One region of the uncultured Limimaricola sp. genome, then DNA from elsewhere that is predicted to be linked to it. Evidence: riboswitches for the same ligand, from Rfam matches in the RefSeq annotation. Region 1 holds a riboswitch; each other region holds the start of a gene.
The links. A riboswitch is a leader RNA that binds a small molecule or an ion and turns the genes downstream of it on or off. The one in region 1 is predicted to bind thiamine pyrophosphate.
Positions count from the first base shown of each region.

Region 1 (9,431 bases):
GCCGATCCCGGCGCTGGCCGAGATCCAGATCGCGCTCGAGGAGGCGGTGGAGCAGGTGACGGCGCTCGAGGGCTACGATCTCAAGCGGATCATGCGCACCGGCACCGTCGCCACCATTGACAACCGCAACTGGGAGTTGCGCGACCAGTCCGGCCCGGTGCAGCGGCTGAGCCAGTCGCGCGCGGTGGCGCTCGATATGGAAAGTGCGACCATCGCCGCCAACGGCTTTCGGTTCCGGGTGCCCTACGGCACCTTGCTGTGCGTATCGGACAAGCCGCTGCACGGTGAGCTGAAACTGCCGGGCATGGCGTCGGATTTCTACAAGACGCAGGTGGCGCGCCACCTGATGATCGGGATCCGGGCGATGGAGCGGCTGCGCGAAATGCCGCTCGAACGCATCCACAGCCGCAAACTGCGTAGCTTCGAAGAGACGGCTTTCCTCTGAAACCCGCCGATACCGCAAGGAAACATCGGTTTTTGCTTGCATTGGCGATTGTTTCATTGTGGGTCTAGGCAACACGTCGCGCCAAGCGGCGCAGGAATACGCCCCAAGCGGGCTGTGGTAAGGAGACCTGGAATGGCCAAACCGATGACCAAGGCGCAGCTCGTCAGCGCCATCGCCGACGAGACCGGCGGCGACAAGAAATCCGCTGGCGCCCATCTGGACGCGCTGGTCGCCATCATCACCCGCGAAGTGTCGCAGGGCGGCGCTGTGACCCTGCCGAACGTCGGCAAGATCTACTGCCGCGAGCGCCCCGAGCGCATGGTCCGCAACCCCGCGACGGGCGAGCAGATCAAGAAGGACGCCGACAAGGTGGTCAAGATGACCATCGCCAAGGCCCTGAAGGACAGCGTCAACGAGGAGTGATCCTCGACGCGCCGCGGCCTTGCGGCCCGGACGAAATGACGAAAGGGTCGCCCCGAGAGGGGCGGCCCTTTTTCGTTGCCGCAAGGAGGTAGTCGATGGATCTCAGGTCACTCGGGCTCGGGCTCGCTTTCGCGCTGATGTGGTCTTCGGCCTTCACCTCGGCGCGGGTGGTCGTCACCTACGCGCCGCCGCTCACCGCGCTGACGCTGCGGTTTCTGGCCTCCGGCGCCATCGCCATCGGCATCGCGCTGGCCTTGCGGCAGACGGCGCGGCTGAGCCGGGGCCAGTGGCGCGGGGTGGTGATCTTCGGCCTGTGCCAGAACGCGCTGTATCTGGGGCTGAACTTCGTGGCGATGCAGTGGATCGGTGCCTCGGTCGCATCGATCATCGCCTCGACCATGCCGCTTCTGGTGGCGCTGATCGGCTGGGTGGTGCTGCGCGACCGGTTGCCGCCCATCGCGGCTCTGGGCCTCGTCGCTGGGTTCGCGGGCGTGGCAATCATCATGGGCGGGCGTATGGCGGGCGGGCTCGACCTCTTCGCAGTGTCGCTGTGCGGCGTGGCAGCGCTGGCGCTGGCCACGGCGACCCTGGCGGTGCGCGGCGCGGCTTCGGGTGGCAACCTGATGATGGTGGTCGGCCTGCAGATGCTGGTCGGCGCGGCGGCGCTGCTGCCCCCGGCGCTGATCTTGGAGACATGGGCTGTGGGGTGGTCATGGCCGCTCGTTCTGGCCTTCGTCTACACCGTGCTGGTGCCGGGTGTTCTGGCGACGCTGGTGTGGTTCGTGCTGGTCGAGCGGATCGGCGCGGTGAAGGCGGCGACGTTCCACTTCCTCAACCCCGTCTTCGGCGTTGTCATCGCCGCCGTGCTCTTGGGCGAGGCGCTGGGCGGTACGGACGCGCTGGGCGTCGCGGTGGTGGCGGCGGGCATCCTCGCGGTGCAGCTGGCACGGCGGCCATCGGCCAAAACCGGCGCACCGGCGCGCGCGTCGGAACAGCCGGGCAGGGCTGTTGGTTTTACACCCGAGACAGCACAGGAGGACATCATGTTCGACTACAGCGACAGCCACAGCACGATTTCGTCCGACCGCGTCAACGGCACCGAGGTGTTTGGTGCCGGGGGCGAGAAGATTGGCCACATCGACCATCTCGTGATCGACAAGAAGAGCGGCAAAATCACCTACGCCGTGATGGGCTTCGGTGGCTTCCTCGGCATCGGTGAAGAGCATCACCCGATCCCTTGGTCCAAGCTCGACTACGACACCGGCCTTGGCGGGTATCGCACCGACATCACCGAGGCGCAGCTTCAGGGCGCGCCCGAGCGGCCCGAGCGCTGGTACGAGGACCGGCGTTGGGAAGAGGCGGCCTATACCCATTACGGCGCGCCTTACTACTGGATCTGACGCGCCACGAGAAAGGCCGCCGAGGGATGCCCCGGCGGCCTTTGTTGTCTCTGAATTGTCTCTAACAACGACCTCAGCCGATGGTACCGCGTGCGCCCCCGGTCTGGCCACGATCGAGCAGATAGTGATCGAGCAGCACGCAGGCCATCATCGCCTCGGCCACCGGCACCGCGCGGATGCCGACGCAGGGGTCGTGGCGGCCTTTGGTGATGACCTCGGTCGGGCTGCCGTCCATACGGATCGATTTGCGGGGCGACAGTATCGACGAGGTCGGCTTGACCGCAAAGCGCACCACCACATCCTGCCCCGAGCTGATGCCGCCCAAGACCCCGCCCGCATGGTTCGAGCCGTACTCCGGCCCGTTCGGCCCCATGAAGATCTCGTCGGCATTGTCGCGGCCCGTCAGCGCCGCCGCCGCCATGCCCTCGCCGATCTCCACACCCTTGACCGCGTTGATCGACATCATCGCCGCCGCCAGATCGGTGTCGAGCTTGCCATAGACCGGCGCGCCTAAGCCCGCGGGCACGCCCGAGGCTACGACTTCGATCATCGCGCCGACCGAGTTGTGGTCCTTCCTGAGCGCGTCGAGATAGTCGGCCCAATCGGTCGCGGCCTGCGCATCGGGGCACCAGAAGTCGTTCCGGGCCACCTCGGCCATATCGACCTTTGAGCGGTCGATCGTCTTCTCGCCCATCTGCACCATGTAGCCGGTGATCTTCAAATCCGGCAGAAGGGCTGCCAACGCGGCCCGTGCCACGCCACCCGCCGCCACCCGCGCCGCCGTCTCGCGCGCGCTCGAGCGACCGCCACCACGATAATCGCGGATTCCGTATTTCAGGTGATAGGCGATGTCGGCATGGCCGGGGCGGAAGGTCTCGGCGATGTCGCCGTAATCCTTGGACCGCTGGTCGGTGTTGCGGATCATCAGCTGGATCGGCGTGCCGGTGGAGCGGCCCTCGAACACGCCCGACAGGATCTCCACCGTATCGGGCTCGCGCCTTTGCGTGGTGTGCTTGTTCTGGCCCGGGCGTCGCTTGTCGAGCCAGACCTGCAGGTCGGCTTCGGTAATCTCCACCCCCGGTGGGCAGCCATCGACCGTGGCGCCGAGTGCGGGGCCGTGGCTTTCGCCCCATGTGGTGACACGGAACAGGTGGCCGAAGCTGTTGAGGGACATGGACGCTCTCCTTGTGGCGGGGCCGGTGTAGCGCGGGGCGGGTGCGGGGGAAAGGGCGGGGGCTTGCGCGCAGCCCCCCATGGCGTAGTGTCTGCGCCACCTCGGGGGGCCACTGGCTGAGATGCGCATCGCGCGGACCCGTTGAACCTGAACCGGATCACACCGGCGGAGGGAAGGTTTCGGGACACGCGTCCTCCTTGCTCTTCGCCCGCATTGGAGGATGACCATGTCCCATCGCCTGAATGCGGGTCTCGCCCTAGCACTCGTCGCCACCCCGGCGCTCGCGCAAGGCCAGACCCTCACCGTCTATGCCCCCGATTACTTCGCCTCCGAATGGGGCCCCGGCCCCGCGATCAAGGAGGCCTTCGAGGCCGAGTGCGATTGTACGCTCGACTACCAGACCGGCGACCTGCTGCCGCGGCTGCTGCTCGAAGGCGCGCGCACCGAGGCGGACGTGGCCATCGGCTTTGATTCGACCGAGATGAAGAAGGCGCGCGAGACCGGGCTCTTCGCGCCGCATGGCGTCGACACCGCCGGTCTGACGCTGCCGATCGACTGGACCGACGAAGTCTTTCTGCCGTTCGACTGGTCCTACCTCGCCTTCGTCTACGACAACGAGGCGCTGAAAGAGGTGCCGGGGAGCTTTGCGGAGCTGGTCTCGGCCTCCGACGATCTGCGCATCGCCATCCAGGACCCGCGCAGCTCGGTTTCGGGCCTGTCTCTGGTGCTCTGGGCCGAGGAGGTCTTTGGCGAGGAGGTCGAGGCGAAATGGGCCGCGCTGGCACCCAAGATCACCACCGTCACGCCGGGCTGGTCCGAGGCATATGGTCTCTTCACCGAGGGCGAGGTCGACATGGTGCTGAGCTACACCACCTCGCCCGCCTACCACGCGATCGCCGAGGACGACGACACCGTTTCGGCGGCGATCTTCGAGGAGGGGCATTACATGACCATCGAGCTGGCGGCTCAGCTTGAGGGCACCGACGCGCCGGAGTTGGCGCAGCGGTTCATGCAGTTCGTCACCAGCGAGACCTTCCAGTCGCTGATCCCGACCTCGAACTGGTCCTACCCCTCGGCGCTGCCCGAGACCGAATGGCCTGAAGGCTTCCGCGACATCGCGATGCCCGAAAAGGCGATCTGGCTGCCCGAGGCCGAAGCCGATGCGCTGCGCGCGCCCGCGATTGAGGCCTGGCGACAGGGGCTGTCGCAATAACACCTGTGGCGAGATGGCCCGGCGGCATCGCCGCCGGGCTGGTGCTGGCACTGACGCTGGGCACGCTGGCGGCCGTGATCTGGCGCGCGGGTTTCGCACTGCGGCTCGGCCCCGCCGATCTCTCGGCGATCTGGTTCACCACTTGGCAGGCGGCGCTGTCGGCCTGCGTGTCGGTCGTGCTCGCCATGCCGGTGGCGCGGGCTCTGGCACGGCGGCGGTTTTTCGGGCGCGGCGCGCTGGTGACGCTTCTGGGGGCACCCTTCATCCTGCCAGTGGTGGTCGCGGTGATTGGCCTCATCGGCGTGTTCGGTCGCGGCGGGCTTTTGAACGACGCGCTGGGGCTGGCAGGTCTTGGTCCCGTCTCGGTCTATGGCTGGCACGGGGTGGTGCTGGCGCATGTATTCTTCAACCTGCCCTTGGCAGTGCGGCTGATCCTGCAGGGCTGGATCGCGATCCCCGCCGAACGCTTTCGCCTCGCCGCTTCGCTCGGCGCGCCGGTGGGGCGACTGCTCGAAGGGCCGATGCTGCGCGCCGTAGTGCCGGGGGCTTTTGCCGTCATCTTTCTCATCTGTCTGACGAGCTTTGCCGTGGCGCTGACGCTGGGTGGCGGGCCTCGCGCGACCACAGTGGAGTTGGCGATCTATCAATCCCTGCGATTCGACTTCGATCTGGGCCGTGCCGCGGTGCTGGCGATGGTGCAGTTCGGCCTTTGTGCCGCCGCCGCGTTGATGGTGCGGACGGCAGGCGCACCCGAGGCGCTGGGCGCAGGGCTCGACCGGGTGGTCGAGCGTTTCGAGCCGGGCGGGCAATTGCGTGATGCGGTGGCCATCGCCCTTGCCACGCTGTTTCTCATGGGGCCGCTGGCGATGATCGTGGCGCGCGGCGCGCCGGGGCTGTTTGATTTGCCCGATGGGGTCTGGGCGGCGGCGCTGCGCTCGATCTCGGTGGCGCTGGGGGCGACGGTGCTGACGCTGGCGCTGGCCTTGGCGTTGGTGCTGCGCGGGGGCGGGCTGGCGCAGCTGTCGATGCTGCTGCCGCTCGCCGCTTCAAGCCTCGTGATGGGCACGGGGCTGTTCGTGGTGCTCTATCCGCTGGTTTCGCCCCGCGATGTGGCGCTGGTGGTAACGGGGTGGGTGAACGCTGCGATGGCGCTGCCCTTCGCGGCGCGCGTGCTGGCCCCCGCTGTGGCACAGGCCGAGGCCGCGCATGGGCGGCTGGCGACCTCACTTGGCCTCGCCGGCTGGGCGCGGCTGCGCTGGCTGCTGTTGCCACGCCTGCGCCGCCCCTTGGGGTTCGCCGCCGGGCTGACGGCGGCGCTGTCGATGGGCGACCTCGGGGTGATCGCGCTTTTCGCGGGCGACGGCGAAGCGACGCTGCCACTCTTGATGGTGCGCCTGATGTCGGCCTACCGGATGGAGCAGGCGGCGGGGGTGGCGCTGGTGCTGCTGGGCCTGAGCCTCGCGCTGTTCTGGATCTTCGACAGGGGAGGGCGCGTCGATGCTGCGGCTTGAGGGGTTGGAGATCCGGCAGGGTGAGTTCGGCCTCTCGGCGGATTGGGCGCTGGAGGACGGTGCGGTCTGCGCAGTGATGGGGCCATCGGGTGGCGGCAAGTCGACGCTGCTCGCCACCATCGCGGGGTTTCTCGCGCCCGGTGCGGGCCGCGTCCTCTGGGATGGGCGCGACCTGACGCCGCTGTTGCCCGCCGCGCGGCCGATTTCGATCCTGTTTCAGGACAACAACCTGTTCCCGCACTTGACGGTGGAGCGCAATCTCGCCTTGGGTCTCGATCCGCGCGGACGGCTCGACGCGGAACGGCGGCGCGCCATCGGAGAGGTGCTGGAGCGCGTCGGCCTGGACGGCATGGGCGCGCGCAGGCCCGCCGCGCTCTCGGGCGGGCAGCAAAGCCGGGCGGCTCTGGCGCGGGTGCTTCTGATGGACCGGGCGTTGGTGCTGCTCGACGAGCCATTCGCCGCGCTCGGGCCGGGTCTGCGGGCCGAGATGCTCGATCTGGCGCGCGAGGTGCTGGCAGGGGAGGGGAGGACACTGCTGATGGTGAGCCACGCGCCGGAGGACGCGGCGCGAATCGCGAGCCACATCGTTCTGGTCGATGCCGGTGTTGCCGCAGCGCCCGAGGCGGCGGCACCCCTACTTGCCGATCCGCCCCCGGCGCTCAGGGTCTATCTCGGGCGCTGAGGCACTGGGCGACGGCTTCTGTCCATCGCCGCGTTCGGGGCATGGCGGTGCCTTGCGCATCGCAGCAGGAGGAGAAGGGGCCATGACGTCGGAGCGTCACGTGCCGTCCCTTTTGCTTCCGATGCCCAGCCTATCCGGCCACATACCGCGCATGAAAAAAGGCGCCCCCGAAGGGGCGCCCCGTGATCCGTGCGGCGCGGACGATCACTCGTCGCGGGGGCCGTACTTGGCGCGATGCCAAATCCGCTTGTTGGTGAGGTAGAGCAGAACCGCGAGGATGCCGAGGAACAGAACGCCGGTGAAGCCGGCCTGCTTGCGGGCCATCATCTTGGGCTCGGCGGTCCACATCATGAAGGCGGTCACGTCCTTGGCCTCTTCCACGACCGAGGCTTCGTGGCCGTCCTCGTAGACCACGTCGTCGCCAAGAAGCGGCGGCGGCATGGCGATCCAGGAGCCGGGCACCTCGTGGTGGCCGTCTTCGTCGATGCAGCTTTCGGGAAAGCCGCCGGAGCCGAAGGCGACGTTGTAGTAGCCCGGAAAGTCCTCGGGCGCGCACTCGGGCGTCTCTTCGTAGCCGGTCAGCAGCGACGCGATGTACTCCGGCCCGCCCATGCCCTTGAAGAGCTGGTTCATGCCCGAGCCATAGGGGCCGTGGAAACCCGCGCGCGATTTCGCCATCAGCGACAGGTCGGGTGCCTCGGGCAGCGAGCTCTCGGGGAACTTGTCCGCCGCGGTGGCGGGGCGGAAGTCGTCGAGTTCCTCGTCGAAGGTCTCGAACTGCGCGGCATAGGCCCGCACCTGATCCTCGGGCAGGCCGGGGCCGCCCTCATCCGCGAGGTTGCGGTAGGAGACGTACTTCAGCCCGTGACAGGCGGCACAGACCTCGGTGTAGACCTGAAGGCCCCGCTGAAGCTGCATCTGGTCGAAGGCCCCGAAGGGACCCTCGTAGGGAAAGTCGTAATCCGTGATGTGCGTCTCGGACTCCGCGGTGGCGGCGCCGGAGAGGCCCATCGCCGCGATCGCGGCCAGCGTGACGGTTCTCAGCATGTGTCTTGCCTCTCTCACTCGGCCGGCTTGACGACGGTGTGGGTGCCGCCGGTCTTTGGGTCGTAATGCGCGTTGAAGTCTTCTTCGATCGTGCCGGGGATCGGCAGCGGCTTCTCGATCACGCCCAGAAGCGGCAGGATCACGAGGAAGTAGCCGAACCAGTAGGCGGCCCCGATCAGCGAGATGTAGGGATAGATGCCCTCGGCGGGCATCGCGCCGCCCCACATCAGCACGAAGAAGTCGACGACCAGCAGCGCGAACCACCACTTGAACATCGGGCGATAGCGGCCCGAGCGTACCGAGGAGGTGTCGAGCCACGGGGCCAGCGCGATCACCGCGATGGCGCCGAACATCGCCAGCACGCCGAAGAACTTCGCGTCGACGATGCCGAAGGTGATCCACTCGGCGAACATCACGACCCAGACGTCGGCGGTGAAGGCGCGCAGGATCGCGTAGAAGGGCAGGAAGTACCACTCGGGCACGATGTGCGCGGGCGTCGAGAGCGGGTTCGCCTCGATGTAGTTGTCGGGGTGGCCGAGATAGTTCGGCATGAAGCCGACGATCGCGAAGAACACCGCGAGGATCACGGCGAGCGCGAACAGGTCCTTCAGCACGAAGTAGGGCCAGAAGGGCAGGGTGTCGCGCTTGGCCTCTTCCTTCGAGGTGCGGCGCACTTCGACCCCGGTGGGGTTGTTGTTGCCAGTCGAATGGAAGGCCCAGATGTGCACGACGGTGAGGCCCGCGATGATGAAGGGCATCAGGTAGTGCAGCGAGAAGAAGCGGTTCAGCGCAGGCTGGCCCACGGCCGAAGCGCCCAAGAGCCAGGTCTGGATCGCCTCGCCCACGAAGGGCACGGCGCCGAACAGGCCGGTGATCACCGCAGTGCCGTGGAACGACATCTGACCCCAGGGCAGAACGTAGCCCATGAAGGCGGTGCCCATCATCAGGAGGTACATAAGGATGCCGATGATCCAGGTGACTTCGCGCGGGGCCTTGTACGAACCGTAGTAGAGGCTGCGGAAGATGTGCGCATAGACCGCCACGAAGAACAGCGAGGCGCCGTTGGCGTGCATGTAGCGCAGCATGAAGCCGCCGTTCACGTCGCGCATGATGTGCTCGACGCTGGCGAAGGCCATGTCGACATGCGGCGTGTAGTGCATCACCAGCACGATGCCGGTGATGATCTGCAGCGCCAGAGTGAAGGTGAGGACGATGCCCCAGATCCACATCCAATTGAGGTTTTTCGGCGTCGGAATCATCAGCGTGTCATAGAGCAGGCCGATGACCGGAAGGCGGTTGTTGAGCCAGCGCTCGCCACCCGTCTTGGGTTCGTAATGATCGTGCGGAATACCGGACATCAGGGGTCTCCTCAGCCGAGCTTGATGGTCGTCTCGTCGACGAATTCGGCGACGGGAATGGGCAGGTTGCGCGGTGCGGGCCCTTTGCGGATGCGGCCGGCGGTGTCGTAGTGCGACCCGTGGCAGGGGCAGAACCAGCCGCCGAAGTCACCCTGCTCGCCCAGGGGCACGCAGCCCA
Region 1 is NZ_CAXHZL010000005.1:117,023-126,453, reverse strand. Features, by position in the region: gene AADJ02_RS08620 (AMP nucleosidase) at 1-445, shown strand, start outside; gene AADJ02_RS08615 (HU family DNA-binding protein) at 578-868, shown strand; partial or broken gene AADJ02_RS08610 (DMT family transporter) at 964-1,830, shown strand; gene AADJ02_RS08605 (PRC-barrel domain-containing protein) at 1,912-2,268, shown strand; gene aroC (chorismate synthase) at 2,342-3,442, opposite strand; TPP riboswitch at 3,535-3,633, shown strand; gene AADJ02_RS08595 (thiamine ABC transporter substrate binding subunit) at 3,669-4,655, shown strand; gene AADJ02_RS08590 (thiamine/thiamine pyrophosphate ABC transporter permease ThiP) at 4,661-6,166, shown strand; gene AADJ02_RS08585 (ATP-binding cassette domain-containing protein) at 6,153-6,848, shown strand; gene AADJ02_RS08580 (cytochrome c1) at 7,053-7,895, opposite strand; gene AADJ02_RS08575 (cytochrome b N-terminal domain-containing protein) at 7,910-9,253, opposite strand; gene petA (ubiquinol-cytochrome c reductase iron-sulfur subunit) at 9,265-9,431, opposite strand, start outside.

Region 2 (9,431 bases), on a different contig from region 1:
TCGATCAGCACCGCGCCAAAGCAGGGTCCGGTCAGGCTGGCCAGCGGGTTATCAGCGTCATCCACCTCGAAACCATCATAGGTGGTCATGGAATGCACCACGATCAGATCCTCGCTCACCGGCATCTGCTCGGCCGAAGTGGTCCCCATTCCCGTGCCGTTGGCGGAATAGGTCTCGGCCAAGGCCGCGCCAAACGGCATGGTGGCCAAAAGGCCCGCAATCGCAAAACGGAGTTTCATTGCTCTGTTCTCCCAATCTCCGGCGCGGTCCACCGGGACAGGCCGGTGCGCCATCCTACCACGATCGGGCCGCAGTCGAGAGAGCCGCGCCAAAACGCGAAACGGCGATCCCCCATTTCGGGGACCGCCGTTTCGGTCATCGCGTCATGTCGGAGCCCCATGTCAGGGGGGCAAAAACGATCTTGGGATCAGACGGCGCGGGCCGCGCCCCGGGCGATCTCGTTGATCATGCCGCGGGCGATGCCGAGGTCGGCCAGATCGCGGTCGTTCAGCAGGCTCAGCTCGCGCTGGGTCTGGCGATAGACGCGGTTGCGGGCGACGGCGGCCTTGAGGCGCGCGGTGATCGCGGTGAGGCCAAAGGCTTCGGTGTTGTAGGTGGTGCGCTGGTCGATGGTGGCGGTAGCCATGTCAGATATCCTTGGTTCGGGTCCGTTGTGGCCCAGTTCTAGGGCCTGATCGGCGTGGCGCGTATTCGCCGCGTCGTTGAACCCTAATTGGTAGCGATAACGGACAAAGAAAACCGCCAAGGTCGTAGACCCGCCATGCGCCTGATGCATGGGCCGGTCGGCTCAGCGTCCGGCGGTCCAGTCGAGCACCACCTTGCCAGAACTCCCCCCGCGCATCGCGTCGAACCCCGCGACATAATCGGCCACCGGAAGGCGGTGCGTGATGACGCCCCGGACATCTAGACCGTTCTCCAGCATCGCGATCATCTTGTACCAGGTCTCGAAGATCTCACGGCCGTAAACGCCCTTGATGGTGATCGCCTTGAAAACGATGCGGCTCCAGTCGACTGGCGATTTGCCCGGGGGGATGCCCAGCATGGCAATCCGTCCACCCATCACCAGCCGCTCGACCATCTGGTCGAGCGCGCGCTGGTTGCCCGACATCTCGAGCCCGATATCGAAGCCCTGCTTCATGCCAAGGCGCGGCACCACCTCGGCGAGATCCTCCTCGGCCACGTTGACCGGCACCACGTCGGCCACCTGTGCCGCCAGCGCGAGGCGGTCGGGGTTGATGTCGGTGATGACCACGTGACGCGCGCCGACGTGCCGCGCGACGGCTGCCGCCATGATGCCGATCGGCCCCGCGCCGGTGATCAACACGTCCTCGCCCACCAGATCGAAGCTAAGCGCGGTGTGGACCGCGTTGCCCAGAGGGTCGAGGATCGCACCGATCTCGTCGTCGATGGCGTCGGGAAGCGGCACCACGTTGAAGGCCGGCAGCCGCAGGTATTCGGCAAAAGCGCCCGGCTCGTTGACGCCGATGCCGCGGGTTTCGGGGTCGAGGTGAAACTTACCCGACCGGCTCTGGCGCGAATGCTTGCCGATCAGGTGCCCCTCGCCCGAGCAGCGCTGGCCGATCTCGAGGTCGGTTACGTTGCGTCCCAGCTCGACGATCTCGCCCGCGAATTCATGGCCCGTGACCAGCGGTACCGGCACAGTGTGCTGCGCCCACTCGTCCCAGTTCCAGATATGCACGTCGGTGCCGCAGATGCCGGTCTTGTTGACGCGGATCAGCACGTCGTCGGGGCCAATCTCGGGCACGGGGCGGTGTTCCATCCACAGCCCCGGCTCGGGCCTCGCCTTCACGAGGGCTGTCATGCCGTTCGAGCGGTTCACGAGATCACGCCCAATTCGCGGCCCGCCTTGGCAAAGGCGTCGAGCGCGGCATCGAGATCCTCGCGGGTGAGTGCGGCGTTCATCTGAGTGCGGATGCGGGCCTTGCCCTTGGGCACCACCGGGAAGAAGAAGGCCGAGACATAGACGCCCAGCTCGTCGAGCCTCTGCGCCATCTTCTGCGCGAGCTTGGCATCGTGCAGCATGACCGGGATGATCGGATGCTCGCCCGGCAGGATCTCGAAGCCCAGATCCGTCAGACCCTTGCGCCAATAGGCGGCGTTGTCGAAGAGCCGCGTCCGCAGGTCGTCGCTCTTTTCGATCAGGTGCAGCGCCTCAAGGCCTGCAGCACAGACCATCGGCGGCAGCGCGTTTGAGAAAAGATAAGGTCGCGCGCGCTGGCGCAGCAGATCGATCACCGGCTGCGGCCCCGCAATATAGCCGCCGATGGCGCCCCCCAGCGCCTTACCCAGTGTGCCGGTCAGCAGGTCGGCCTTCACGCCGAAATGCGCGGGCGTGCCAGCCCCTTTGGGCCCCATGAAGCCGGTGGCGTGGCAGTCGTCGACCATCATTAGCGCATCGTATTTGTCCGCCAGCGCCCGAATTTCGTCGAGCCGCGCGAGATAGCCATCCATCGAGAACACGCCGTCGGTGGCGATCATCACGTGCCGCGCCCCGGCCTCGCGGGCCTCCCGGAGCTTGGCCTCCAGATCCGCCATGTCCGAGTTGGCGAAGCGGTAGCGCTTGGCCTTGCACAGGCGGATGCCGTCAATGATCGAGGCGTGGTTGAGCGCGTCCGAGATCACCGCGTCCTCGGGCCCGAGCAGCGGCTCGAACAGCGCGCCGTTGGCATCGAAGCAGGCGGCGAAGAGGATCGTGTCGTCGTGGCCGAGATATTCGGCGAGGCGCTTTTCCAGCTTGCGGTGCAGATCCTGCGTGCCGCAGATGAAGCGCACCGAGGCCATGCCATAGCCGTGCCGGTCGAGCGATTCCTTGGCGGCGTGGATCAGGCCGGGGTGATCGGCGAGGCCGAGATAGTTGTTGGCGCACAGGTTGATGACCTCGCGCCCGTTCAGATCGACGCGCCCGCCCTGTGGCGAAGTGATCTCGCGCTCGGTCTTCCACAGCCCCTCCTCGCGGATCTCCTCGAGGCGGCTCTCGATGTCTTGCAGAAAACGGGTCATGGCGGGTCCTTTCGGGGGCGCGGCAGACCCCGACTCTATGCGCGCGGCGGCGTCTTGCAAGCTCTGCCGCCACGGCAGGATCAGCCAAGCGCCACCAGCCGGATCTCTCCGTCCCAGACGGCCCCCAGCCGCTGCGCCGCCTGCCACGCCCTAAGCCCCGAGCGACAGCAGAGCACGGCACGGGCGGTCGCGGGCGGGCGCGGGCCTTCGGGGCCGAACGCATCGACCGGCATGCGTAGCGCATCCGGCTGCACCATGGGCCCCTCCTCCTCGCGCCGCAGATCCACCACGAAATCCCCCGGCGCGATCTCCGAGGCGGCGAGGAACCGCGGCGCCTGCGCGGGCTCCTCGGCCCCCGCAAAGCCGAAGCCGCCGAAGCGCCAGCCCGCGGCATCGAAGCTCACCAGCCGCCCCAACGGCGAGGGTGCCATGCCCGCGAACATTGCGAGCGCCATCTGCGCCTGCACCGCCCCGATCACGCCGACCACCGGCCCGAGTACGCCGTCCTCGGCGCAGGAGCCCATGTGCGCGGGCAGGTCTGGAAACACCGCGCGCAGGCTTGGCGCGCCGCCGCAAAAGCCACCTGCATAGCCCGACAGCTCGGTGACCGAGGCGCTGATGAGCGGCAGGCCCGCCGCCATGCAGTGATCCGAGGCGACGTAGCTCGCGGCAAAGCTGTCGGCGCAGTCGATCACCAGATCGACGCCCGCGCAGAGCGCCGCCGCATTGCCCGGATCGAAGCGGGCGACCTCCGGCTCGACCGCGCAGTCGGGGTTGAGCGCGGCCAGATGCGCCGCCGCCGCGATGGCCTTGGACTGTCCGAGATCAGCCTCGCGGAAGAGCGTCTGGCGGTGCAGGTTCGAGGCCTCGACATGGTCGGGATCGACGAGCCGAAGGCGGCCTACGCCAGCACCCGCGAGATATTGCAGCACCGGGGCAGCCAACCCGCCCGCGCCGATCACCAGCGCATGGGCCGCACGCAGCCGCGCCTGACCCTCCACGCCGAACTCCGGCACCGCGATTTGCCGCGCATAGCGGTTCATCGCGTCGCCCCTATCCACTCGCGCACCCGGCCCTCCGGGTCGGGGTTCAGCGTGATGTCCGTGACCGCCGAGACCACATCCGCCCCCGCCGCGAAGGCCTCTTTCGCGCGCGCTACGCTCAGCCCACCGATGGCGACGAGGGAGATCCCGCCGATTTCGCGCTTCCATTCGCCGAGCCGCTCCACCCCCTGCCGCTCCCATTTCATCTTCTTAAGGATGGTGGGCCAGACCGGCCCCAGTGCCACGTAGTCGGGCGCGAGGGAAAGCGCCCGCTCCAGCTCGGCCCGGTCATGCGTGCTGACCCCGAGGCGCAGCCCGGCGCGGCGGATCGCGGGGATATCGGCGGCGTCGAGATCCTCCTGCCCCAGATGCAGCCAGGCGCAGCCCAGATCGATCGCGGTCTGCCAATGGTCGTTGACCACCAGCGTCGCGCCTCGCACGGCGCAAAGATCGCGGGCACGTTCGATCTGCGCGCGGGTCTCGGCCTCGGTCCGGTCCTTCAGCCGCAGCTGCACTAGCCTCACGCCCAAGGGCAGCATCCGCTCCAGCCACGCCACATCGTCGAAGATCGGGTAAAAGCGATCGAGGCTCATGCCAGAAACGCCTTTCCGATGAGCGGCGTCGAGGGGGCCGCCATGTCGCGCGGCTCCATCGCGCCTGCCTCGAACCCCAGCCGCCCGGCCTCGACCGCGCGGGCAAAGCCCTCGGCCATCGCCGCCGGGTCGTCCGCGCGGGCCACGGCGGTGTTGAGCAGCACCGCGTCATAGCCCATCTCCATCGCCTCGGCGGCCTGAGACGGTCGCCCCAGCCCGGCATCGACCACCATCGGCACCCCCGGGAATTGCGCCCGCAAGCTGCGCAGCCCGTAGCGGTTCGCCAGCCCCAGCCCGGTGCCGATCGGTGCGCCCCACGGCATCAGCACCTCGCAGCCCGCACCGAGCAGCCGATCGGCCAGCACCAGATCCTCGGTGGTGTAGGGAAAGACCTTGAACCCGTCGTCGCACAGCTCCCGCGCCGCCTCGACGAGGCCCCAAGGGTCGGGCTGCAGCGTGTCGGCGTGGCCGATCACCTCAAGCTTGATCCAGTCGGTGCCGAACAGCTCGCGCGCCATGCGCGCCGTGGTCACCGCCTCGCGCGCCGAATGGCAGCCGGCGGTGTTGGGCAGAAGACGCACGCCCAATTCGCGCACCAAGGCCCAGAAGGCGCCGCCCTCGCCCCCCGCCGCCTCGCGCCGCACTGAAACCGTGGCGATGCCCGCGCCGGAGCGGCGGAAGGCTTCGGCCAGAACCGATGGCGAGGGGTATTGCGCCGTGCCGAGCATCAGCCGCGAGGGCAGCTCCGTGCCGTAAAAGCGGACCATGCTCAGCCCCCCTGCCGCGGCGCGACGATCTCGATCCGGTCGCCCGGCGCGATCGGAGTCCGCGCGCGCGCGGTGGCGGGCACGAACTCCTCGTTGAGCGCCGTCGCCACCGTCTCCTCCCCCTGCCCGAGCGCCACCAGCGCCTCGGCCAGCGTGTCGGCCGCGATCTCGCGCGCCGTGCCGTTAACCATGATCCTCATCGCACACCTCCGGTCTGATGCCGTCGCAGAGCCAATCCGCCACCATCCGCGCCATCGCGGGCGCGAGAAGAAAACCATGGCGGAACAGCCCGTTGACATGAATGGTCTCGCCCCGCCGCCGGATGCGCGGCAGGTTGTCGGGAAAGGCCGGGCGCGCATCGGCGCCGATCTCCAGAACCTCGGCCTCGCCGAAGGCGGGATGCAGCGCATAGGCCGCGCTCAATAGCTCCAGCACCGACCGCGCGGTCGCGGGGCCGCGCCCCTCGCTTTCGATCTGGGTCGCGCCGAGCATGAAGAGCCCCTGTCCGCGCGGCACGACATAGAGCGGGTAGCGCGGGTGCAGCAGCCGCACGGGCCGGGTGATCTCCACCTCGGGCGCCCGCAGCACCGCCATCTCGCCGCGCACCCCGCGCAGGTCGGGCATGGCGTCGCGCGCCGAGAGGCCTCGACAGTCGATCACCGCCCCCTCTGACCGGCCCTCGCCCGTCTCGAACACGACGCCACGCGCGGCGAGCCGGTCGCGCAGGCCCTGCAGGGTTGCGCGCGGATCGAGATGCGCCTCGGCCTCGACATGCAAACCTCGGGCAAAGCGCCCCGCGAGCTCCGGCTCCAGCGCCGCCACGCCGTCGGCATCGAGCGCCATGCCCGGCACGTGGCGGGCAAAGCGGTCGAACTCCGCCCGGTCGCGCCCCAGCGCCACCGCCAGCGTGCCGCGCCGTATGACCTGCGCGCCCTGGCGCGCCCACCAGCCCGCCGCCTCGCGCCCGAGCCGCACCACCGGCTCCTCCGCCGTGAGCCCCTCGCAGTCGGGGGCCAACATGCCCCCCGCCCACCACGAACAGTGATGCGGCCCGGCCTGCGCCATCCGGTCCACCACCGTCACCGCGCGCCCGCGCGCCGACAGCTCGGCCGCCACGGCGAGGCCCATGACGCCGCCGCCGATGATGCGCAGGCTCATCGCCGCCCCTCATGGAAATGATCCACCGGCCCGTGCCCGGATCCGATCCCAAGCCTGTCCGCCGCGCGGATCGCCCCCGACAGCCAGCTCTGCGCCCGCTCCAACGCCGCCTCCGGCGTACGGCCCGTCGCCAAAAGGGCTGCCAGCGCTGCCGAGAGCGAGCAGCCGGTGCCATGGGTGTTGCGCGTGGCGATGCGTGGCCCCGTCACTTCGTGCACGCCCGCCTGGGTGATCAGGCGGTCGGTGCAATGCGGCCCCGTCGCATGGCCGCCCTTCATCAGCACCGCTGTCGGGCCTAGGTCGAGCAGCGCCCGCCCTTGGGCGACGATCTCGGCGGCTGTCGTAGCCTGCGACAAGCCCAGCAAACGCGCCGCCTCCGGCAGGTTCGGAGTCAGGATCGTGGCGCGGGGGATCAACAGCGTTGCCAACGCATCGACAGCCGCGTCATCCAGCAGCGCGTCGCCGGATTTGGCCACCATCACTGGGTCGAGCACGAGTGGGCACTCGTAGCCCGCCAGCGCCTCGGCCACGGCCTCCACCACCGCCGCACCGCCCAGCATGCCGATCTTGATCGCGTCGGGGGGGATGTCGTCTAGCACGGCCCTGATCTGCGCCGTCACCATCTCGGGCGGCACCCGCATGACGCCATGAACGCCGCGCGTGTTTTGCGCCGTGATCGCGGTGAGGGCGGATGTGCCGTATACGCCGAAGGCGGCAAAGCTCTTGATATCGGCCTGAATGCCCGCGCCGCCTCCGCTGTCGCTGCCTGCGATGGTCAGGGCCGTCTTGATGCGCATCGTCTCGCTCTCCCCCCGGACGGGGGACGCAGGACGGACCTCGGGCGTCGGGCGTCGCAAGCCTCGAGTCGCGTCTCCGTTCCCTCCGCCGGTATTAGCCGGATCAGGTTCGATGGGTCGGCCTTTGCCTCTCAGCCCTTGCGGGCACCCCAACGGATTCGAGCGGAGGTTATCGGCGCACCAAGGGTGACGCAAGGGAGGGCATTCTCACCGCTCGCCCTCGAAGCGGTAGATCGCAAGGCCGCGTTCGCTCTCGTCTATCTCAAGCCGGCGGTTGACCGGCGCATGGGCGCGGCTGGCGCAGTTGGGCCGCTCGCACAGGTAGCAGTTGATACCGATGCCGGTGGGGGTGATGCGGTCGAGGTCGAGCCCTTCGGCATGGGCCAGCCGCGGCGCATAGGCCACGTCGCAGCCCAGACCGATGGCCAGCCGTGTGGCGGGCTGGCCCAACGTGCCGCCGTGCCGCGTCACGGTGCGGGCGATGGAGAAATACCGCGCGCCGTCGGGCATGGAGATCACTTGGGTCTGCACCCGTTCGGGTGCCTCGAAGGCGGCGTGGATGTTCCACAGCGGGCAGGTGCCACCAAAGGAGGAAAACGGAAAGCGCCCGGCGCTGAACCGCTTGGAGATGTTGCCCGCCTGATCGACGCGCACGAAGAAGAACGGAATGCCGCGCGCGCCTTCGCGTTGCAGGGTCGTCAGCCGGTGCGCCACCTGCTCGTAGCTGGTGCCGAACCGGTGGCTGAGAAGCTCCACGTCATAGCGCGCCGTCTCGCAGGCGGCGAGGAAGCGCCCGTAGGGCATCAGAAGAGCTGCGGCGAAGTAGTTGGCCAGCGTCACCCGCGCCAGCGCCAGCGCCGACGGGTCCGTCAGCCCCGAGGCCGCGACCTCGTCGGCGATCTCCTGCGGCAACTCCATCCGCGCCAAGAGCACCGCCATCTGGAACCGGCGGCTCGACTGGCCCAAAAGCTCGGAGAGACGCAGCTCGCCGCGATGCGCCACGTGCTGGCGCAATCGGCCCGCCATTACCTCCGAGGGCAGGATACGCACGCGGATGCCATGCCCGCGCAGCCGTTCGGTGAGCGCAGTGTGCGGCTCGCTCCGGTGCAGCTTCATCTCCTCGGCCATGGCCTCGGCGGCGCGGTCGAGCGCGTCGACATGGTTGCGCCGCTCGAACAGCCACGCCCGGACCGACTGCACCGCGCGGCTGCCCTCCTCCAGCACCTCGACCTTGTCGCGGTCGGCCAGCGGATTGGCGTCGGTCTGGCGCGACAGCACCAGCTGGCGGTAGCGGTCGTGCAGCCGCACGAGGGCCGCCGCGATGCCCGGTGCCGCCGAGAGCGCCTGTTCAATCTCGACCCGACCGACATTCGCTTCGAGAGCCGGATCCTTCAGCGCCGCGGCCAGATCGGCGGCAAGCTGCGCGTCGGTTTCGGGCGCAAGTTCGCTCACATTGATGTCGAAGGCCTCGGCCAGCCGCATCAGCAGCTTGGCCGAGGCGGGGCGCTGGTTGCCCTCCATCAAGGTCACATAGCTCGACGACACCCCGAGCCGCCCGGCCATCTGCACCTGCGTCAACCCGAGCGAGACGCGCAGCGCCTTGAGCCGGGGACCGATCAGCAGCTTTTCACCGCGTTCGTTCATTTCAGACCTAACAATGTTTCAAACTTACCGCTGACATAACTTACAAGATTACCCGCTCGCAACAAAATTATGCTGCACCTGCGCCATGACCACACTAACCTTACAGACAGAACAGGCACCGGTCCTCCTCCTTCGGTGCCGCAGACAGGCCCATCAACAGGCCCCCCACAGGAAGGTCACGCAGATGTCTCTCGATCTCGTCCATGCCCCCGCCGCCCCGAAGCCGGTCCTGCTGCGCGACGTGCCCGGTGCCGATCGCGTCCTGACCGAAGAGGCCCTCGCCCTCGCGGCAGAACTCCAGACCCGCTTCGCGCCAAAGATGCAGGCGCTTTCGGTCGCCCGCGATCGCCGTCAGGAGCGTGCCGACGAAGGCCGCCTGCCCGACTA
Region 2 is NZ_CAXHZL010000009.1:81,488-90,918, reverse strand. Features, by position in the region: gene AADJ02_RS12445 (hypothetical protein) at 1-239, opposite strand, end outside; gene AADJ02_RS12440 (DUF1127 domain-containing protein) at 428-646, opposite strand; gene tdh (L-threonine 3-dehydrogenase) at 809-1,843, opposite strand; gene AADJ02_RS12430 (glycine C-acetyltransferase) at 1,858-3,042, opposite strand; gene AADJ02_RS12425 (HesA/MoeB/ThiF family protein) at 3,123-4,085, opposite strand; gene AADJ02_RS12420 (thiamine phosphate synthase) at 4,082-4,678, opposite strand; gene AADJ02_RS12415 (thiazole synthase) at 4,675-5,445, opposite strand; gene thiS (sulfur carrier protein ThiS) at 5,448-5,645, opposite strand; gene AADJ02_RS12405 (FAD-dependent oxidoreductase) at 5,629-6,603, opposite strand; gene thiD (bifunctional hydroxymethylpyrimidine kinase/phosphomethylpyrimidine kinase) at 6,600-7,400, opposite strand; TPP riboswitch at 7,464-7,562, opposite strand; gene AADJ02_RS12395 (short-chain fatty acyl-CoA regulator family protein) at 7,608-9,044, opposite strand; gene AADJ02_RS12390 (malate synthase A) at 9,229-9,431, shown strand, end outside.
Region 2: linked by a shared signal. The riboswitch ahead of thiD (bifunctional hydroxymethylpyrimidine kinase/phosphomethylpyrimidine kinase) and the one ahead of AADJ02_RS08595 (thiamine ABC transporter substrate binding subunit) in region 1 are both predicted to bind thiamine pyrophosphate.

Region 3 (9,431 bases), on a different contig from region 1:
GTGCTGCTCGCCGCGCCGCTCTTGGGCGAAAAGGTCGGCCCGCGCCGTTATGCCGCCGTCGCGGTGGGCTTTGTGGGCGTGCTGGTGGTGATCCGGCCGGGGTTCGAGGGCTTCACCCCGGCGGCGCTGCTGCCGCTGGCCTCGGCCACGGGTTTTGCGCTCAACGCGGTGATCCTGCGGCGCGCCTCGGCCACGCGCTCGGCGCTCACGATCCAGACCGGGGCGACGCTCTATGCCGCGCTGATCGCGATGACGCTGTTCGGGGCAGGCTGGCTCTTGGGGCTGCACGCGCTCAACGTGCCGACGGCACCGGGTTGGGTCTGGGGGATGCTGCCGCTGGTGGGCGCGGTCTCGGCCGGGACCTTCCTGCTGATCGCGGAGGCGTTCCGCCGCTCCGAAGCGGGGCTGCTCGCACCGTTCCAATACCTCGAAATCGTCGGTGCCGTGGCCTTGGGCTATCTGGTGTTCGGCGATCTGCCGGATGCGGCGACCGCGTTGGGCATGGCGATCATTCTCGGCTCGGGCGCCTATGTGGTGCACCGCGAGCGGGTGGCCGCGCGGCAGGGCGACGCCTCGGACAGAGCACTCGCACCGCAAGCATGACAAGAAACGGCGGACCGGGGCCATGCCCCGATCCGCCGCCCTTTGCACTCGTTTCCCGTTCACTCGACAAACATCGCCGCGACGCCTGCCCGGCGCGCGCCCGAAGGCTCAGGCGCTGGTCTCGGGCAGGTAGAGCGCACCGCCCTCGCGGAACTTCTCAGCCATCTTCGCCATGCCCTCTTTCTGGGCCTCGGACCGGATGTCGTGGCTGATCCGCATGGAGCAGAACTTGGGTCCACACATGGAGCAGAAATGTGCCGTCTTGTGGGCATCCTTGGGGAGCGTCTCGTCATGCATCGAGCGCGCGGTGTCGGGATCGAGCGCGAGGTTGAACTGGTCTTCCCAGCGGAACTCGAACCGCGCGCGTGACAGCGCGTCGTCGCGCAGCTCCGCACCGGGATGCCCCTTGGCGAGATCGGCGGCATGAGCGGCGATCTTGTAGGTGATGACGCCGGTCTTGACGTCGTCGCGGTCGGGCAGGCCCAGATGCTCCTTGGGCGTGACGTAGCACAGCATGGCGCAACCGAACCAACCGATCATCGCGGCGCCGATGCCGGAAGTTATGTGGTCGTAGCCCGGCGCGATGTCGGTGGTGAGCGGCCCCAGCGTGTAGAACGGCGCCTCGTCGCAGCAGGCCAGCTGCTTGTCCATGTTCTCCTTGATCTTGTGCATGGCGACGTGGCCGGGGCCCTCGATCATCACCTGACAATCGTGCTTCCACGCGATCTGCGTCAGCTCACCCAGCGTCTCCAACTCCGCGAACTGCGCGGCGTCGTTGGCATCGGCGATCGAGCCCGGGCGCAGCCCGTCGCCCAGCGAGAACGACACGTCGTAGCGGCGGCAGATCTCGCAGATCTCCTCGAAATGCTCGTAAAGAAAGCTTTCGCGGTGATGGTGCAGGCACCACTTGGCCATGATCGAGCCGCCCCGGCTGACGATGCCGGTGACCCGATCGATGGTGAGCGGTACGTGATGAAGCCTGAGCCCTGCGTGGATGGTGAAGTAGTCCACGCCCTGTTCCGCCTGCTCGATCAGCGTGTCGCGGAACACTTCCCATGTCAGGTCCTCTGCGATGCCGCCGACCTTCTCGAGCGCCTGATAGAGTGGCACCGTGCCGATCGGCACCGGAGAATTGCGCAAGATCCAGTCGCGGATGTCGTGAATGTCGCGGCCCGTGGAGAGGTCCATGACCGTGTCGGCGCCCCAGCGGATCGCCCAGACCATCTTCTCGACCTCCTCCTCCATCGAGGAGGTGACCGCCGAATTGCCGATATTGGCGTTGATCTTCACGAGGAAGTTGCGGCCGATGATCATCGGCTCCAGCTCGGGATGGTTGATGTTGGCGGGGATGATGGCGCGGCCGCGCGCGATCTCGTCGCGCACGAATTCGGGCGTCACGTGATCGGGGATCGCCGCGCCGAAGCTTTCGCCGTCGCGCGCGCGGGCCAGCGCGGCATCGCGGCCCATGTTCTCGCGGATCGCCACGTATTCCATCTCCGCCGTGACGATGCCCGCGCGGGCATAGGCAAGCTGGGTGACAGCGCGGTCGCCCGTCGCCCGTCGCGGCGCATGAGTGCGCGGAAAGGGGCGCAGCTTGTCGCTTGTCTCTATGCGCCCGTTGTCCTCGGGGCGGATGTTGCGGCCCTCGTAGTCTTCGGTGTCGCCGCGCGCGATGATCCATGCCTCGCGCGGGCGGGCCAACCCTGCGGCGGTGTCGATCGCAGCCTCGGTGTCGGTATAGGGGCCGGAGGCGTCATAGACCCTCACGTTTGGCTCACCGGCGCTCGGGTGCAGCGCGATCTCGCGCATTGGAACGCGAATGTCGGGATGCAGCGTCCCGGCCTTCCAGACCTTGGATGAAGCGGGGAGCGGACCGGTGGTCACGCGGGGCAGTTCGGGTGGGGTGGTGTTGATCGTCATGCGGCGTCCTTGCGTCGGCGGTGACGATCCAGAACGACAGCGGGGGTGGAGAAGCGGTGATGGAAAGGGAGTCGCCCCAAAAGCCCAGCAGCCGCGCACCGTCCCTACGCCAGTATGAACTGGATCAGGTTCGAAGGGTCTGCGCGCGCGTGGGCCATAGCGGCCTCGCCAGCGATATCTCAGCCCCTTGCCGGGGCCCCCCTGGTGAAGTGCGGCCACCCTGCCGTCGCGGCAGGGCGGGTGTCAAGCGCCGCGCGGACGCGTCTTGCGCATCATCGCCGTCACCGCCCGAAAATCGGGGTGGCTGGCGATGTCGGACACCTCCAGCGGCGCACGCGGCCGCCAGTTGGGATAGTCGTCCACCGTGCCGGGCATGTTGGTTGGCGCCTTGGGGCCCACCATGTCGGCCAGCCGCACACCGACGAGGGCAGCGCGGGTGCGCGCGAGATAGCGGTAGGCCGCGACCAGCACCTCGCGCGGCATCTCCTTCTGGCGCGGCAGGCGGCCACGCAGCGCGCCTGCGCGGCGCATCGCATCGAGCAGGGCACGGCGCTCGCGGGCGCGGTCCTTGGCATGGGCGTCGCTGTCCTCCTCGCCCACGAGACCGAGCTTGCGGCGCAGCGCGATGTCTTCGCCCGCCCACCAGCGCTCAAGCACCGGCAGGTCGTGGGTCGACAGACAGGCCAGCGCGGTGGGGCGGTATTCCTCGGGGCGCTTGAAGCGATCGCCGTCCTTTTCGAAGTAGAGGATCGAGTAGGACAGGATGTTGGCCGCCTGCATCGCCTCGCGAAAACCCGGCGGCACGAAGCCCAAGTCCTCACCAATCACCACCGCCTCGCGCGCGCGGCTCTCTTGTGCCAGCACGCGCAGCAGGTCCGAGAAGGGAAAGCGCAGATGCGCGCCGGCGCTGGCGGGTTCGCCATCCGGGATCAGGAACAGCTGCCACAGCGCCATCGCGTGATCGATGCGCAATGCGCCCGCATGGGCCAGCTGCGCCGCGATCATGTCGCGGAAGGGAGCGTAGTCGTATTTGCGCAAGCCCCCGGGCGAGAAGGCCGACAAACCCCAGTATTGGCCATCGGCCGCGAAGACATCGGGGGGGGCGCCGACCGACAGACCGATCATCTGCGTCTCGCCGCCACCCCAGCTTGCCGAGCCGTCGGGGGCCTCGCCCACCGCAAGGTCGAGGTAGAGGCCGATACGCATGCCCGCCTCCATGGCGCAGGCCATGGCGGTGTCGAGCTGACGCGTGGCCTGCCATTGCTGCCAGAGATGAAACTGGACCTCGGTCGCGTTCTCATCGGCAAAATCGGTGACCTCTTTGCTTTCGACCTCGCGCAATGCCTCGGGCCAGCCGTGCCAGCCCGATCCATTCCCTTCGGCCACCATGGCAAGCGACAGCGCCTCGAACAGCGCGTGGCGGCGTAGCGGCTCGCCGCCTTGGCTCACGAAGGCGTCGAAGGCGGCCTCGTCACCGTCGAAGGGCTGTCGCGCGAAGGCCGCGCGCAGGGCCTTGAGCTTGGCGGGCACCACCGCGTCGTAATCGACAAGGTCGCCCGCGCGAAGCGCCGCCCCGTCGATGTCGCCCGCGTCGTGACCGGCCAGATCGTCGAGCGCGATGTAAACCGGGCTGAGAAAGCTGCGGGTCGAGGGGAAGAAGGGGCTGCGCCGCGTCGGATCGCCGAGGAACAGCGCGTGCAGCGGGTTGACCCCTAGGAAATCCGCACCGGCCCGGCCCGCAATGCGCGCCATGTCCGACAGGTCGCGGAAGTCGCCGATGCCGTGATTGCGCGCCGAGCGCAACTCATAGAGCTGACAGAACATGCCCCAGCCGGGTGCGTCATCGAGCCAACCGGGCAGGTGGCACACGCCGTCTTCGGGCACCACCATCTCCTGCGGCGCGGCCGCGCCGCTTGCCGGGGCGTCGGGATCGACGCCGATCTTGCGCAGGATCAGGCGCAGCGTCGCCTCCGGTACTGGGCGCGTGCCATCGCCGTGCGGGTCGTCGTATTCGGTGGTGATCCCGTGGTGACGGCAGAGATCGGCAAGGTCGGTCATGCGGGCTCCATGGAAAAAGGGCCGGGACAGCGCCCGGCCCGTGGTCATCGATCAGGCCGGATGTCCCGGCCCGACCTGTCTCAGCGGTTGGGAACGAGGATCATCGTGGCCAAGGGCGGCAGCCGCAGCGACAGCGACACCGAGCGCCCGTGGCATTCCTCCTGACGGCTTTCGATCCGGCCCGTGTTGACCACGCCAGAGCCTCCGTAAGCCTCGTCGTCGGTGTTCAGAAGCTCGACCCAGTCGCCGCCTTCTGGCACGCCGATGCGGTAATCCTCGCGCACCACCGGTGTCATGTTGGAGATGATCAGCGCCGGGCGCGTGCCGCTGTCAGCCTTGCGCAGGAAGGCAAAGATCGAGCGTTGGTCATCAGCACCGTCGATCCATTCGAACCCCGCCGGGTCGCAGTCGAGCGCATGTAGCGCCTTCTCGTCGCGGTAGAGCTTGTTGAGGTCGCGCACGAGGCTCTGGGTGCCCTTGTGCTTGTCATCCTCGAGCAGGTGCCAGTCGAGCGAGAGGTCGTGGTTCCACTCCCGCTCCTGTCCGAACTCGCAGCCCATGAACAAAAGCTTCTTGCCCGGATGCGTCCACATGAAGCCCAAGTAGGCGCGCAGGTTCGCGAACTTCTGCCAGCGGTCGCCGGGCATCTTGTTGAGCAGCGATCCCTTGCCGTGCACCACCTCGTCGTGGCTGATCGGCAGCACGAAGTTCTCGGACCACGCGTAGTGGATCGAGAAGGTCATCTGGTGGTGGTTGTACTTGCGGTAGACCGGATCGTTCTGGATGTAGCTCAGGCTGTCGTGCATCCAGCCCATGTTCCACTTGAAGTCGAAGCCCAGACCGCCGCTTTCCACGGGGCGGCTGACCCCCGGAAAGGCGGTGCTTTCCTCGGCGATGGTTCCGGCCCCCGGCGTGCGGGCCGCCACCTGCGTGTTGGTGCCTTTCAGGAACTCGATCGCGTCGAGGTTCTCACGCCCACCGTACTGGTTGGGGATCCATTCGCCTTCGTTGCGCGAATAGTCGAGATAGAGCATCGAGGCGACCGCATCCACGCGCAGCGCGTCGATGTGGTATTTGTCGAGCCAGAAGGTGCCCGAGCAGCGCAGGAAGTTCGCCACTTCGTTGCGCCCGAAGTTGTAGATCAGAGTGTTCCAGTCCTGATGGAAGCCCTGTCGCGGGTCGGCATGCTCGTAAAGCGCCGTGCCGTCGAAATTGGCGAGGCCATGCGCGTCCGAGGGGAAATGCGCGGGCACCCAGTCGACGATGACGCCGATCCCGGCTTGATGAAGCCGGTCGACCATCGAGGCGAACTGCTCGGGCGTGCCATGGCGCGAGGTCGGCGCGAAGAGACCCACGGGCTGGTAGCCCCACGATCCGGTGAAGGGGTGCTCCGAGACCGGCATAAACTCCACATGGGTGAAGTTCATCTCGGTGACGTAGTCGACCAGAAGCTCGCCGATGGTGTCGTAGTCGAGCACCTCGCCCTCGGCGCCGCGCCGCCAGCTTCCCAGATGCACCTCGTAGATCGAGATCGGCTGGTTGTGCAGCGGCGTCTTGGCGCGGTTCTCCATCCACTCGCTGTCCTGCCACGCATGGCGGTGCATGCCGTGCACGATTGAGCCGGTGGCAGGGGGCTGCTCCTGGCGGAACGACATCGGATCGGCCTTGAGCGGCTGCAGATCGCCATGCGCGCCGACGATCTCGAACTTGTAGAGATCGCCGATGGCGAGACCGGGCACGAACAACTCCCACAGACCCGCGCCAAAGCGGCGGCGCAGCGGATGACGGCGGCCGTCCCAGGCGTTGAAGTGCCCCACGACGCTGACGCGGCGCGCGTTGGGGGCCCAGACCGCGAAGCATACGCCCTCAACGCCCTCATGGCTGATCGGATGCGCGCCGAGACGCTTCCAGATTTCCTCGTGGCGGCCTTCGGCGACGAGGTATTCGTCCATTTCGCCCAAGACCGGCGTGAAGCGGTAGGGGTCGTCGCGCTCCCACTCGTGCGCGCCTGCCTTCATGCGCAGACGGTATGGCGTGCCGAATTCGAAACCCTCCGGCAGTTCGCCCCAGAACACGCCTTCGGGGTTCACGCGGCTGAGCGGCGCGATCTGCGTCCCCTCTGGCGTGATCGCCACCACCTCGGCGGCGTCTGGGGCAAAGACGGTGAGCCCCATCACGCCGGCTTCGGTCTTGTGCGGCCCGAGCAGTTCGAACGGGTCGCCCATGCGGCCGCGGATGATCGCTTCGACGCGGGAGGCATCGGGGGCCGATGCGGGCCGGGTGTCGCTCGCGTTGGTCGTCATTGGGTATCCTTTTCGTCGATCAGGTCGAGCAGGCCGCTCAGGGGAATGTCCACCCATGCGGGGCGGCTGGCAAGCTCGTAACCCACTTCGTACACAGCTTTCTGGATCAGGAAGAGGTCCAGAAGTGCCGCGGCAAATCCCTTGTCGGTAGGGTGCGCCGGACTGCCGTCGATCACCTCGTCGTAGGCGGCCATGAAATCGCGCACGGCGCCGCGGTGCCAGTCGCGGATCAGCGTTTCGGCCTCCTCTCCGTCGGTGCCCGAGCTTTCGGCCCAGCGCAGCGCCGATTGCGCGGCATAGTCGAGCGAGCGCAGCATGCCCGCCACGTCGCGCAGAGCCGAGGACTTGGCGCGGCGCTCCGCGAGCGTGCGGCGCGGCTCGCCCTCGAAGTCGATGATCACCACGTCGTTCTGCGCCATGAGCACCTGACCCAGATGGTAATCGCCGTGGATGCGGGTGCGCTGCCCCGAGGGCGTCATCCGCGACACCGCATCGATCCGCGCGATCAGCGTGTCACGCCGATCAAGGATCTGGCGCGCATGGTCGGCGGCGCGTCCGGGCAGGCCGGTCATGCCCTTGAGTCGATCGAGCGTCGCCACTGTCTCGACCCGCACCTCGTCGCAGAGCGCTGCAAGATCGGCAGCCGTCATCGGCTCGGCTGCGAAGGCCGCGTCGTCTGTCGGATGCGCCAGCGCGCGGTGCATACCGGCGGTACGCTGGCCCAAAGCCTCGGCGATGCCCAGAACCGGCAGATAGGGCGGGGCTTCGTCCTCGGTTCCGGTGGCCGCGTCCTGCAGATGCCGATCCAGCGCGTTGGTCAGCGCGCCCCAAGCATCGCCCTGATTGGCGACATAGGCGAAGGCCGCACCAAGCGAGGTCGCCTCCGCGTCGTCGGGACGCAGCGCGATCTCGCCCAGGAAGGCGGGCGTGCCGTCGAAGCCCGCGACATCGGTGAGGAAGCGAGCCACCTCGATATCGGGCTGGATCCCTTCACGCAGGCGGCGGTAGACCTTGAGCACCACCTTGTCGGAGAAGGCGACCGTGGCGTTGGACTGCTCGACATTGAGCAGCCGTGGCTCGCCCGGTTCCTCGATCTCGGCCATCGCGGCGCTGGGCGTGAAGACGAGACGCCCGCGCGGGGTGTCGGTCTCGTAGCCATCACGCAGCGCAGCGAGTAGCTCGCCCATCAGCGTCTCGTCGGCGGTGCCGTCGATCAGCCCGCCGACATTGGGGCCCTTGCGCAGCTTGGCCATGGTATAGCCCAAGGTGGCCGAGCCGAACGACACGCTGTCTTCGCCCCAGACCGAGGCCAGCGGCAGCAGGTAATGCTGCGTCTCGCCGCCGACCTCCACGTCGATCAGGCCCAGCGCACCGTTGCCGCCGATCTCGGCCAGAGGCTCGATGCCGACGCGGGTGATGCGCGCGTCCTTGGCGGCGAACCAGCGCTGGAGGGGCAGGAACTTGGGCAGCACGTCGGTGCCCAAGAGCCGCCCGTCGCGGCCCGAAATGGCCGAGGAGACGCGACCGTCGCGGGTGGTCAGCGTTACAAATTCCGGCAGGATCTGCTGCGGCGCGGTGTGCCAAGCGGGGGCCTGATCCTCGTCGGCCAGCAGGAACCAATAGAATCCATAGCTCGGTAGGGTGATGAGGTAAGGCAGGGCTCCGATCGGTGGAAAGGCCGAATGGCCGGTCAGCTCGATCGGCACGCGGCCCTGATAGGCCGAGAGGTCGATCTCGACCGCCTGCGCCGCCCGCCCCAGGTTGGCCACGCAGAGCACGCTTTCGCCCTCATGCTCGCGGATATAGGCGAGCACGCGGCGGTTGCTGGGATAGAGCAGCTTCATCTCGCCGCGCCCGAACACCGTGTGGTTCGAGCGGACCTGCACCATGCGGCGCATCCAGTTCAGCAGCGACGACGGGTCCTTGGATTGGCTTTCGACGTTGAGCGCCTGAAAGCCATAGATCGAATCCTGGATCGTCGGCAGGTAGAGCCGCTGCGGATCGGCCTGGCTGAAGCCTGCGTTGCGGTCGGGCGACCACTGCATCGGCGTGCGCACGCCGTCGCGGTCGCCCAAGTAGATGTTGTCGCCCATGCCGATTTCGTCGCCGTAATAGAGGATCGGCGTTCCGGGCATCGACATCAGCAACGAGTTCAGAAGCTCGATCTTGCGCCGGTCGTTCTGCATGAGCGGCGCGAGCCGGCGGCGGATGCCCATGTTAATCCGCGCGCGCTTGTCGCTCGCATAGGTGTCCCAGAGGTAATCGCGCTCCTTGTCGGTCACCATCTCGAGCGTCAGCTCATCGTGGTTGCGCAGGAAGATCGCCCATTGGCAGTCGTCCGGGATGTCAGGCGTCTGGCGGATGATGTCGGTGATCGGGTGCCGGTCCTCCTGCGCCACCGCCATGTACATGCGCGGCATCAGCGGGAAGTGGAAACCCATATGGCATTCGTCGCCATCGCCGAAATAGGGGCGGGTGTCCTCGGGCCACTGGTTGGCCTCGGCGAGAAGCATCTTGTCCGGGTAATGCTTGTCGAGATCGGCGCGG
Region 3 is NZ_CAXHZL010000004.1:250,180-259,610, forward strand. Features, by position in the region: gene AADJ02_RS07945 (DMT family transporter) at 1-603, shown strand, start outside; gene thiC (phosphomethylpyrimidine synthase ThiC) at 712-2,523, opposite strand; TPP riboswitch at 2,607-2,736, opposite strand; gene malQ (4-alpha-glucanotransferase) at 2,767-4,581, opposite strand; gene glgB (1,4-alpha-glucan branching protein GlgB) at 4,662-6,884, opposite strand; gene treS (maltose alpha-D-glucosyltransferase) at 6,881-9,431, opposite strand, start outside.
Region 3: linked by a shared signal. The riboswitch ahead of thiC (phosphomethylpyrimidine synthase ThiC) and the one ahead of AADJ02_RS08595 (thiamine ABC transporter substrate binding subunit) in region 1 are both predicted to bind thiamine pyrophosphate.